3 regions of the Virgibacillus kekensis genome follow, and region 2 is predicted to be linked to each of the others. Evidence: riboswitches for the same ligand, from Rfam matches in the RefSeq annotation. Region 2 holds a riboswitch; each other region holds the start of a gene.

Region 1 (3,281 bases), on a different contig from region 2:
CACAACCCCAAGTTTAGGGTGTTCCCAGCGAATTAGTGCCTCCATGCCTGCAATCGCTCCGGACTTCAGTTCAATTTTCGGCTGATAGAAGATGCTGAACTGGCTATCCCGGTCAGCCTTGCGAAGCTCACTCTCAATTTCCATCTTACGAGCCATACTTTTGCTCAGTTCTGCATTATAAAAGCAGTAATTATTTTTTCCACTGTCTTTAGCAAGGTACATGGCAGCATCTGCGTTTTTCAGCAAGTCTTCCCCATTATTGGAGCCATCATAAGGATAAATGCTGACTCCAATACTTGGGGTAACTGCAATTTTATATTCTCCAACCACAAAGGGGGCGGAAAACTCAATCAGAATAGCCTCAGCAGCTGCTGCACAGCCACTCTTTGTTGTACCGGAAAGGATGATGACAAACTCATCACCACCTAGGCGGTAAATCTGGTCCAGGTTTCCAAGTGCTTTCTGGAATCGTGCGGACGATTCCTGGAGCAGACTATCCCCGATATGGTGGCCTAGTGTATCATTTACCGTTTTAAATCTATCGAGATCAATCAGCAATAATCCAATCAGGCTTAAATCCTTTTTAGATGTCTCAATCGCTACATCAAGGTCCTCCTGGAAACTTGTCCTGTTACTAAGCCCTGTCAAGGTATCATGATACGCAAGATTTCGGAATTCGGTAAGTAAATCGTCGTTTTGTCGCATCACCAGGATTTGCCGTGCTATCACCATAAAAAAGACTAAGCTCAATCCAATACTTAATGCATTAAAGGCCCAATTGTAATCTATGCTAACCAGGATAATAAGAAGAATCACACCGGCGTAAGGAAAGATATTTTCCCGGGTTTTCAGATTTTGTCGGATACCCACATTTCGATTTGTTTTTGTGAGCTGTGCACTGCGACCTGCAAGCCCAATGATCAGAATGGCAATCAGCCAGAAGAGATCCACATAACTACCCAGCTTATATGTGCCATTAATTGTTTGTATTATAAAAATCGTGTCTCCTGCGATTTGCAATAGAAAACCAGCAATCAGGATTTTAAGATGTTTCCCTTTTCTGCTGTGATGGGATAAGTAATAGAGAATCGTTATTACAAACAGGATACTCAAGTTTGTGATTGGATATGCCAGCGTTAAAATAGAAACCGACACAGCCCCATCTGTATTGTTTAAAATTGGCTTAATCAGGTAATGAACACTGATGGTAGCCGCCGTAACCATAAAAACAATAATGTTAAATATGTAATGACTTCCTGGAATATTGAGGCTCAGTTCATGTGTCTTATAAATCAGCCCTATTAAGAAAACTAAATTAGCCAGAAGCCAGGCAATACTGGCAGCTTCCGGATATGCCCCCACTCCCTCAGACAATACCCCTACCAGCCAGATAAAATTGGAAATTATATATAGCAGCACACCGACACTCATCAGCAACCATGAAACTCGTAGTCTGGTAGTTAATCGCTGATAGGTCTGAAACAGCCAGACACAACTAGCAGCCCCTCCGATAATGGAGAATAACGAAGAGCCCATTGACCGCATAAAATCATTTTCATTATATAAAAAAGCCCATCCATAGCATATAATAACTGCCAGAATTAAAAAGGGCACTGCAGTATGTCTGGTGGTCAGCATATTCATCCCTCACGTTCCAAAATAGAAATACAAAAAGGTTATTTCCACTGGAAATAACCTGCGTTAATTCCCTTGGTATCTCAGCCGCCATAGTTTTTCCTTAGGCCTGAAGCTTTGCGTCCCTATCTTTCGATAAGTTTGCCCTTTCATGAAACATCATTCTATTTACTTTATATCTAGTACTATTTTATCACATGATTCCCGATAATATAATCCTTTTTGCCTATGTATCTAAACTTTTGATTTAATTTTATAGGTCACTACCAAACCTACTTATATGATGTATACTTTGAGTAAGATACGGGTCTAGTGAAAGTGTCGATTCCTACCACAAAAGTCATGATATTTATAACTACTGGCAGAATTTACCCTGTGATATCCTTTGGTTAATTCTTAGGAAAGCAGATCTCTCCTTCTACATAATGTCCAGACAGAACATCCTCGCTTCCAATCCACACATCAAATTCATTAATCAGTGCAAATCAACAGTTAGAATAGGGTATACACAGTACGCGGCTCAATGTCTGTTCTGGTTAAAAATTGACACTAATATCTATACAGGATAATATGTTTCGCAAGGGAAACTTTTTGTCGCTAACACATATATTACTTTAGAGATGATGAAATAACCTATATATATATGGTTTGTATAGAAGGGAATGACACGAATGATTGATTTTTTCACCAGCTTAAGTCCGGTCACACAGGCGCTAATAGCCACCCTTTTCACATGGGGAATGACTGCTTTAGGGGCAGCGCTTGTATTCACAACTAAAGCAGTTAATGAGAAGCTTATGGACGGAATGCTCGGATTTGCCGGGGGCGTCATGATTGCAGCAAGTTTCTGGTCACTCTTATCACCAGCGCTTGCTATGGCGGAGAACGGTTCATTTCCTGCGTGGGTCCCGGCAGCCTCTGGATTCCTGCTCGGGGCCATCTTCCTCTGGGGCATCGATAAAATTATCCCCCACCTGCACCCGGGCCTGCCAATGAAAGAAGCAGAAGGACTCCAACCCGCTACAAAACGAAGGAGTACACTCCTGGTTTTAGCAGTGACATTGCATAATATTCCTGAAGGGCTTGCTGTAGGTATCGCCTTTGGGGCAATTGCATCCGGGTCCCCCTCCGCATCACTTGCTGGTGCGGTAACACTTGCGATTGGGATGGGAATTCAGAACCTTCCTGAAGGTACTGCAGTTTCCATGCCATTGCGCAGAGAAGGCATGTCTCGGAGAAAGAGTTTCCTTTTTGGTCAGTTTTCCGGAATGGTCGAACCTATTGCAGCACTGGTCGGAGTCCTGGCAGTAACTCTAATGGAGCCGATCCTCCCGTTCGCGTTAAGTTTTGCGGCAGGAGCAATGATTTTTGTTGTTGCCGAGGAAGTTATCCCCGGTTCACAGGAAAATGGAAATAAAGACCTTGCCTCCATGGCATTGATGATTGGGTTTACCATCATGATGATCCTGGATGTTGCCTTAGGATAAACTTAAAAAGGAGCTAAGCACCGGAACAGAACCAGCCGTTCCCTCTGCTTAGCTCCTTGCTTTTCTACTTGTCTTCTTTGGGTGGTGTTCCATGCATGTTTACTAGAGGGGGACTAATCAAACGTTTAATTAAACTTTTACCCAGTAAGCTGCTTCATT
Region 2 (3,281 bases):
TCTGTTATTTCATTCTCACCGTTTTTAATTTGTGACAGATTCCCGTTTTTATATGAAAATACCATTTTCTTTTTGTTGGCATCTTCAACAGTTTGAATCCGTCCCTCTTCATCGTAGGTGTATTTGGATAAAACACCATTTTCAATTTTTTGATCCACATTTCCAGTCTCATCATTTACCGAAAAAGACGTTCGATTACCCCGGTTGTCTGTAATTAACTCTGGAATATCCCACTTCGGATGATAGCTATAAGAAGTTTTCGTCCCATCAGGAAGCAGCTGTGATGTTTTATTATTTTCATTATTGTATGTAAAAGACAGTGTACCTTCAGGTGAAATCTTTTCGGACAGTAAATCATTCTCATATTTATATGAAGTTTTTTGGCCGAAAGGATTTATCTCCGTTTCGATTTTTTGATCAGTAATCTTAAAAATCCAGCTATCGTTTGCTGCATTCATCAACTTAGTTTCAGTTACATCGCCCGAATCATTTTCTTTATAGCTTAATTTGTAGGCAACACTGTCATCTGGATTGGTTATTTGGGTTACCCGTCCATTAGTATACTGGTAACCAACCTTTTCATTTGCCCCATTCAATATACCCGTGATTCTGTTACCCGAGTATTGATACTCAGTCGTACGACCATCATGGAAAGTAACGGTGGTTAATCGGTCTTGGCTATCATAACCGTAATCTATACTTTCCCCTGTGGAATCAGTGACCTTAGAGATAACATCTCCATTCCATGAGAAATCAATTGTTCTACCAACCGTATCAATTACCTTATCGAGTCGCCCTTTTTTATCATACTGATATCGCATTGTATTACCGTACTGATCTTTTCGGGTGATCATTTTGCCGATACTAAAGTCATAATCACCTGGATTTTCTTCAGCTCGCCACGGAGCGAAGTATCCTTTATATGTTATTTTCGTCCCGTGCGTTCCCGTTACGACATACTCTTCCTTACTAATACGCTTTAATTGATCACCATTTTTAGCTTCTTTAAATTCCCCTGCATCCAGCTCATAGTTGATCAACTTATCGTCATCATAACTGGTCACGTAAGCATCCGGATCTTTTTTCACAAATTGATAGTTTAGGATGTTACCATCACTGCGAGTCTCGGACATATTATAGTTCTCATATATTCTTAATTGAGAATTAAAGTTAAACGTCCATCCACGGCCAAAAGCACCTATCTTATTATTATCACTTGAATAGGTTCGCTTCAGCTTAAAGTTAAACCCAATACCAGGTATATTTAGATCCGTTAAGTCCATCGCTAATTCTCCCGTGGCAATATTGACATTGTCCGGACGGTTTTGTAATGGCTCAGGCTTTTGGGTGCCTGCTTCATTACTGACTGGACCTTTGGGCATAGGTTTTTTCTCCAACGGTTTCGGCATTGTAGGCATTATACTTTCCGCTGGCTTAGGAGCCCCAGGTGATGCTGCCTGATTCGTTGGCAGCAAATCCAATATGGACTGCGGATCCATAAAGCTCTTTTGCATGGATGCTCTCAGAGCCTGTGCTGAACTTTCCACAGGGATTAATACTGAACTAAACAAAAGTGTCAGGACTAAAATAATGTTTAATATTTTCATTAATGCTTCTTTCATCTTGTTCCCCCGTTTCTATCGTCTATTTGATTTGCAATATATTTTGATGAGAAAACCAAAAAGACCTTGCATGCATGCAAAGCCCCGCTAATCTTTCTAGCAACCCGGCGGTCATTACCAAAAGGTATTAGACCCGTAGCTTTGCGTCATCGCCTTTCGACGATTTTGCCCGAATAAATATTAGTTGGTTTATGTATGTAAAATGACCCATAGATGCCTTTTTCAAAATATTGCACTTAATTATTCATCGGTAATTCTATGAAAAAGTTAACCTTTCGGACTATTTTATATCCATATTTTGCTGTTTTTAAGTCTTTTTACCTAGATATATAGTGGATATTTTTTCTTACTAAATTAGTGCTACGGGTGTGCATGAAAATAGGCCAGATAAAAGTTTAATCCCTCTATGTAAATTATTAGTTTTGATAACCTAATAAGAGACACGGTAGATGTTCTACATTTAAATACCAAGTTTCAATAGGAACTTTTTGGCTACTACCACAATCACCATAAAAAAAAAGAGACCCAACAAGTCTCTTTTATTTCACCAATCCAATCATCTTCAGCCCGTACAACAACCCATCGTCGTGAACGTCTTTGGTCACCATTTTGGCCGCGTGTTTAACTATATCAGGCGCGTTTCCCATGGCCACACTATTCTTTACTGCACGAAGCATTTTAATATCATTCAACCCATCGCCGAAAGCATAAACATCATTATTGGATAGGCCTAAATAAGCAACCATTCTCTCAATCCCTGCAGCTTTGGACCCTCCAGATGGAAGAACATCGACGGAGTTTTCATGCCAGCGAATAAAATCTAGCTGTTTGAACCGCTCGCCATATTCCCGGTCATCATCTGGGGAAAAGAGCAGAACTTGGTAGACCGTGCCGCCATCTTTGTAAAACTCAGGGGCGTATTATACAGGTACATCAACCCGCAGTGACTCAATCGCCACTTTCATCCGGTCATCGTTCGTGACATTCGCATACCAGTCGTCCTGGTTTACATACACAAGGGGATGGCCTCGTTCGGCAGCATACGCTTCAAGCTGTTCGAGCACTTCCGTTAACAGTGGATTCTGATAAACTGCCTTACCCTGGTGGACTACGTATTGTCCGTTCAGGCTGACATAAGTATCAATGCCCAGCTCCTCCATGAGAGTTCGAAAGGTGAAAGGAGAACGCCCGGTTGCAATCGCGACTATGTGTCCCTCTTCTTTAAGCCTGGCAACTGCCTCCCTCGTAGAGTCAGGAAGCTTTTTTTCGTCATCAAGCAATGTCCCGTCAATATCAAAGAAAATAAGCTTTTTGTTCATAGTTTCCTCCAATTGGCCATCACGTCAACATGATGGCCAACCTTATTAATTAAAATGTATTCCTTTTTCCATCCAAGCACTTCCTGCCTCAAATAATGATTCTGATACAGTTGGATGTGGGAATACCATGCTTTCAATTTCTTCAACGGTTCCTTCCAGGTGCATGAAGGCTGTCGCTTGGCTGATCATTTCCGTTACATGAGAACCAACCATAACGACACCAAGTATTTCACCGTATTTTTCTTCGGCGATGATTTTCATAAAACCACTTGTTTCGCCAGCCGCGATTGCTTTACCATTTGCCGCGATATCCACTTTCTTTGTTTTCACGCGATACCCC
Region 3 (3,281 bases), 480 kb from region 2:
CACATTACCACCAAGTACATCCAGAATATCGGTGACCTTGGTGATGCTCGAAAAGCTGGCTGCTTCTGCTACCGCAGCTTTGATAACTTCACGCTGCCGTTCATTCCGTCCCAAATCTCCGCGCGGATCGTTTTTCCGCATCCGCGTGTACTTCAGAGCTTCCTCACCATTCAGGTTAATTTCACCGGCAGGGAAACGCTCACCGCCCTGGGTGAATGCCTGGTCATTTTTAACGGTAACTCCACCCAGTGCGTCGACACCTTGCTTGAATCCTTCCATGTTAACTTTTGAGTAGAAATGGATTGGTAAATCAAGCATCTGTTCAACAGTCTTTACTGTAAGGCTCACATCGCCAAATGCATATGCGTGGTTAATTTTGTCCATTCCTTCACCTGGAATATTCACATACGTATCACGCGGAATACTCAACATTTTCATGGAGTTGGTTTTCGGGTTAAGTGACATCAAAACCATCGTATCTGAACGGCCTTTATCGTTTTTACGCTCATCAACACCAAGTAAAAGTATATTAATAGATTTATTTTCACTGAAGATACTGTTAAGCTCTTTCTGTCGCTCTTCACTGTCATCACCGGGAAGCGGTTCATGCATCACGGCGACTGTATCGCCAACCTGATCATATATAAAATAAATATAGCTGCCGATCGCTAGTACTAATGCTGCAATTATTCCAACAACCCAGTATGGCCATTTTCTTTTCTTCTTGTGCTGTCTTTTTTCTGTTCTTGAATCCACTATTATTCTCCTCTGCTGTTTCCATTACTATAATTATAGCTGACCCCGCCATTATCGTCCATCACTCATTTATGACCGGGAGGGCGGTAATGATGTAACGGTCAGGTGCGTTACCGATATACGAAAAAGGATAGCAGGTTGTCAGGGTGAGAACCTCGTCAGGTGCAGTTGACTTAATTACGGTTCGGTCATCAGCATTGACAATTTCGGTATCGGTAATTTGATAGGTAAAGTCCCCATATGGCATTCTGACTGTCAACGTATCGCCGAGTTTCAGTTCCCCCATTCGGCGGAATACGGTATCGCGGTGTCCAGATAAAACTACCTGATTTTTTTCAAGCGGATAAGCCGTCCCTGCATAATGGCCAACCCCTTTCGCCAGTTCTTCCGGATCAGTTCCTTCAATGATAGGGAGTTCGGCGTTCAGCCTCGGAATATGCAGAATTCCAACTGATTCACCCTCGTCCGGCAGAAAAGGCTCCAACATATGAGACGATTGGAGGGAGGAAGATGTTTCACTTTTTTGATCTGCCAGCCGGATTTTTGCTTCTTCCAGGCTTTTATTTTGCGAATGATCGGTTTTAAACAGTTGGTAGCCGCCAATTCCGATAAAAATAATCCCGGCAATCGTGAGTAATATAGCGACACCTTTCATCCACATCCGCCTCCAGAAAAAGTAATCTAATTAGAATATAGGTTATTTTTAGGAACAAATCAATACATCTATAGAACAAAAGCCCTATATCGCCAAAATGTTTTCTGATAATTACAAAACTAGTTTGCATTTGACAAAACAAGACACCCACAAAATTGAAGTTTTATAGTATAGTAGTCCTAAGAAAAACATGGATCCTCAGAAAAGAGCAAACTTATTGAAAGATAAGGGCGCAAAGTCACAGGTCTAACGCATTGTTGCTATGGCGGCTGGATTACCTGGGAATTAAAATGGGGGACGGGGAAACATGCAGAGTGCTGAACGAAAAGTCGAGCTTGGTAACGATCTGGATTTAGAGTGGGTATTTTTAATGAAAGAGGCGAAAGCAATTGGACTGACAGTTGAGGACATACGGTTGTTTCTGGAGAAAGATGAAAAAAAGTGAAAGAATAATGTAAAAATAATGTGCTTTATATAGAACTATACGCCTTTTTGTGGTATAATTTAATCTGAAAGAAGGTGTATGGCTTGATCGGTGAAAAAATAAAGCAAATACGTAAAGAAAGAAAAATGTCCATATCTGAACTCGCTGAGCGGGCAGGAGTGGCGAAATCATATCTAAGCTCTATAGAACGAAACCTTCAGACAAATCCATCGATCCAGTTTATCGAGAAAATTAGTTCTGTACTGGGAGTATCCGTAAATGACATTATTCAAAAAAATAATGAGAACGATATAGAAGAAAAGTTGGATGGGGAATGGTTGGAGATTGTTCAGGAAGCAATGAGTTCAGGTGTTTCCAAAGAACAGTTTAAAGAGTATCTGGAGTTCAACAAGTGGCGTAATAAACAGGAAAACTAAAAGCCGTGAGCCATAAGCTTGCGGTTTTTTTGTGTGGTTAAAAAATTAGCGGTAAGTGGACTAAATCGAAATACATTTCGCTTTCCACGGTTGTGTAAATATATTTCACTGCTCGGCAAGTTTCATAGATTTATCCATTTACATCTTAAGCAATTATCTTCCGGAAATAATCTTTTTAAAAAAATGTAACAAAGTTCATTGCTGTTTCGTTGTTGTAATAGAGGGGGGAGGAGTTGATTGGAAAAGAAGATTTTTGCCGACTTATTTGAAGAATATCAACTCCCGCTGTACCGATATTTATTGCAAATGAGCCGCAATAAACAAGTTGCCGAGGAATTGCTGCAGGAAACATTCTACAGGGCGATGATTTCCTTAAATGTACAATATGTTAAAGAGCCAAAAGCATGGCTTTTTAAGGTGGCGAGAAATCTTTATATTGATACAAGCCGAAAATCGAAATCGGAAAAACGTATGGTTGAAAGGATAAAGACAGAAAGCACGCAGAACAGTGATATAGGTAACCCGGATGAAAGTCTGGAAAACAAATCAAGACAGGAGCATATCGAGAGCGTATTGGACAGATTGCCTGAACGAATGCGAACAGTGTTGTATTTACGGGAGATACAGGAATTTACATATAAAGAAATCGTGTCGACGACGGGTTTAAGTGATAGCCAGGTGAAGACTACGCTGCACAGGGCAAGGAAAAAATTCCGTTATTACGATGAGCTTTTAAGAGGGAGGTCTATTGATGGACGATGATAAAAATGTATTAGGCGACTGGAATGAAAGTGGGCAGGAAGAATTGGATCAAAAGAGTGCTAAGAAACTTGTATGGCGCACCCGCTTATCCATTACATTAACTGTAATCAAGACGCTCCTGCTTATATTGTTGGTTTATATCGCCTACACGATCCCGGTAAGCATTTTTTATGATTTTAACAAGCAGGCGGGCTTCGACAGACTTGTTTCTACCGTGATAGAGACTCACTATCCCGGGGTTGAAGTG

What was found. Region 2 has a riboswitch for cyclic di-GMP ahead of ACFO3D_RS07035 (RHS repeat-associated core domain-containing protein). Riboswitches for the same ligand answer to the same signal wherever they lie in the genome.
Region 1: another riboswitch for cyclic di-GMP. It lies ahead of ACFO3D_RS00920 (putative bifunctional diguanylate cyclase/phosphodiesterase); the one in region 2 lies ahead of ACFO3D_RS07035 (RHS repeat-associated core domain-containing protein).
Region 3: another riboswitch for cyclic di-GMP. It lies ahead of ACFO3D_RS04900 (anti-repressor SinI family protein); the one in region 2 lies ahead of ACFO3D_RS07035 (RHS repeat-associated core domain-containing protein).

Annotation. Positions count from the first base shown of each region.
Region 1 is NZ_JBHSFU010000002.1:14,675-17,955, reverse strand. Features, by position in the region: gene ACFO3D_RS00920 (putative bifunctional diguanylate cyclase/phosphodiesterase) at 1-1,638, opposite strand, end outside; cyclic di-GMP riboswitch class I at 1,710-1,791, opposite strand; gene ACFO3D_RS00915 (ZIP family metal transporter) at 2,307-3,122, shown strand; gene ACFO3D_RS00910 (YjzC family protein) at 3,252-3,281, opposite strand, start outside.
Region 2 is NZ_JBHSFU010000004.1:574,046-577,326, forward strand. Features, by position in the region: gene ACFO3D_RS07035 (RHS repeat-associated core domain-containing protein) at 1-1,622, opposite strand, end outside; cyclic di-GMP riboswitch class I at 1,718-1,802, opposite strand; partial or broken gene ACFO3D_RS07040 (Cof-type HAD-IIB family hydrolase) at 2,162-2,941, opposite strand; gene ACFO3D_RS07045 (FAD-dependent oxidoreductase) at 2,987-3,281, opposite strand, start outside.
Region 3 is NZ_JBHSFU010000004.1:97,987-101,267, reverse strand. Features, by position in the region: gene ACFO3D_RS04910 (LCP family glycopolymer transferase) at 1-756, opposite strand, end outside; gene ACFO3D_RS04905 (class D sortase) at 818-1,411, opposite strand; cyclic di-GMP riboswitch class I at 1,609-1,693, shown strand; gene ACFO3D_RS04900 (anti-repressor SinI family protein) at 1,719-1,856, shown strand; gene ACFO3D_RS04895 (helix-turn-helix domain-containing protein) at 1,940-2,272, shown strand; gene ACFO3D_RS04890 (RNA polymerase sigma factor) at 2,510-3,034, shown strand; gene ACFO3D_RS04885 (anti sigma factor C-terminal domain-containing protein) at 3,024-3,281, shown strand, end outside.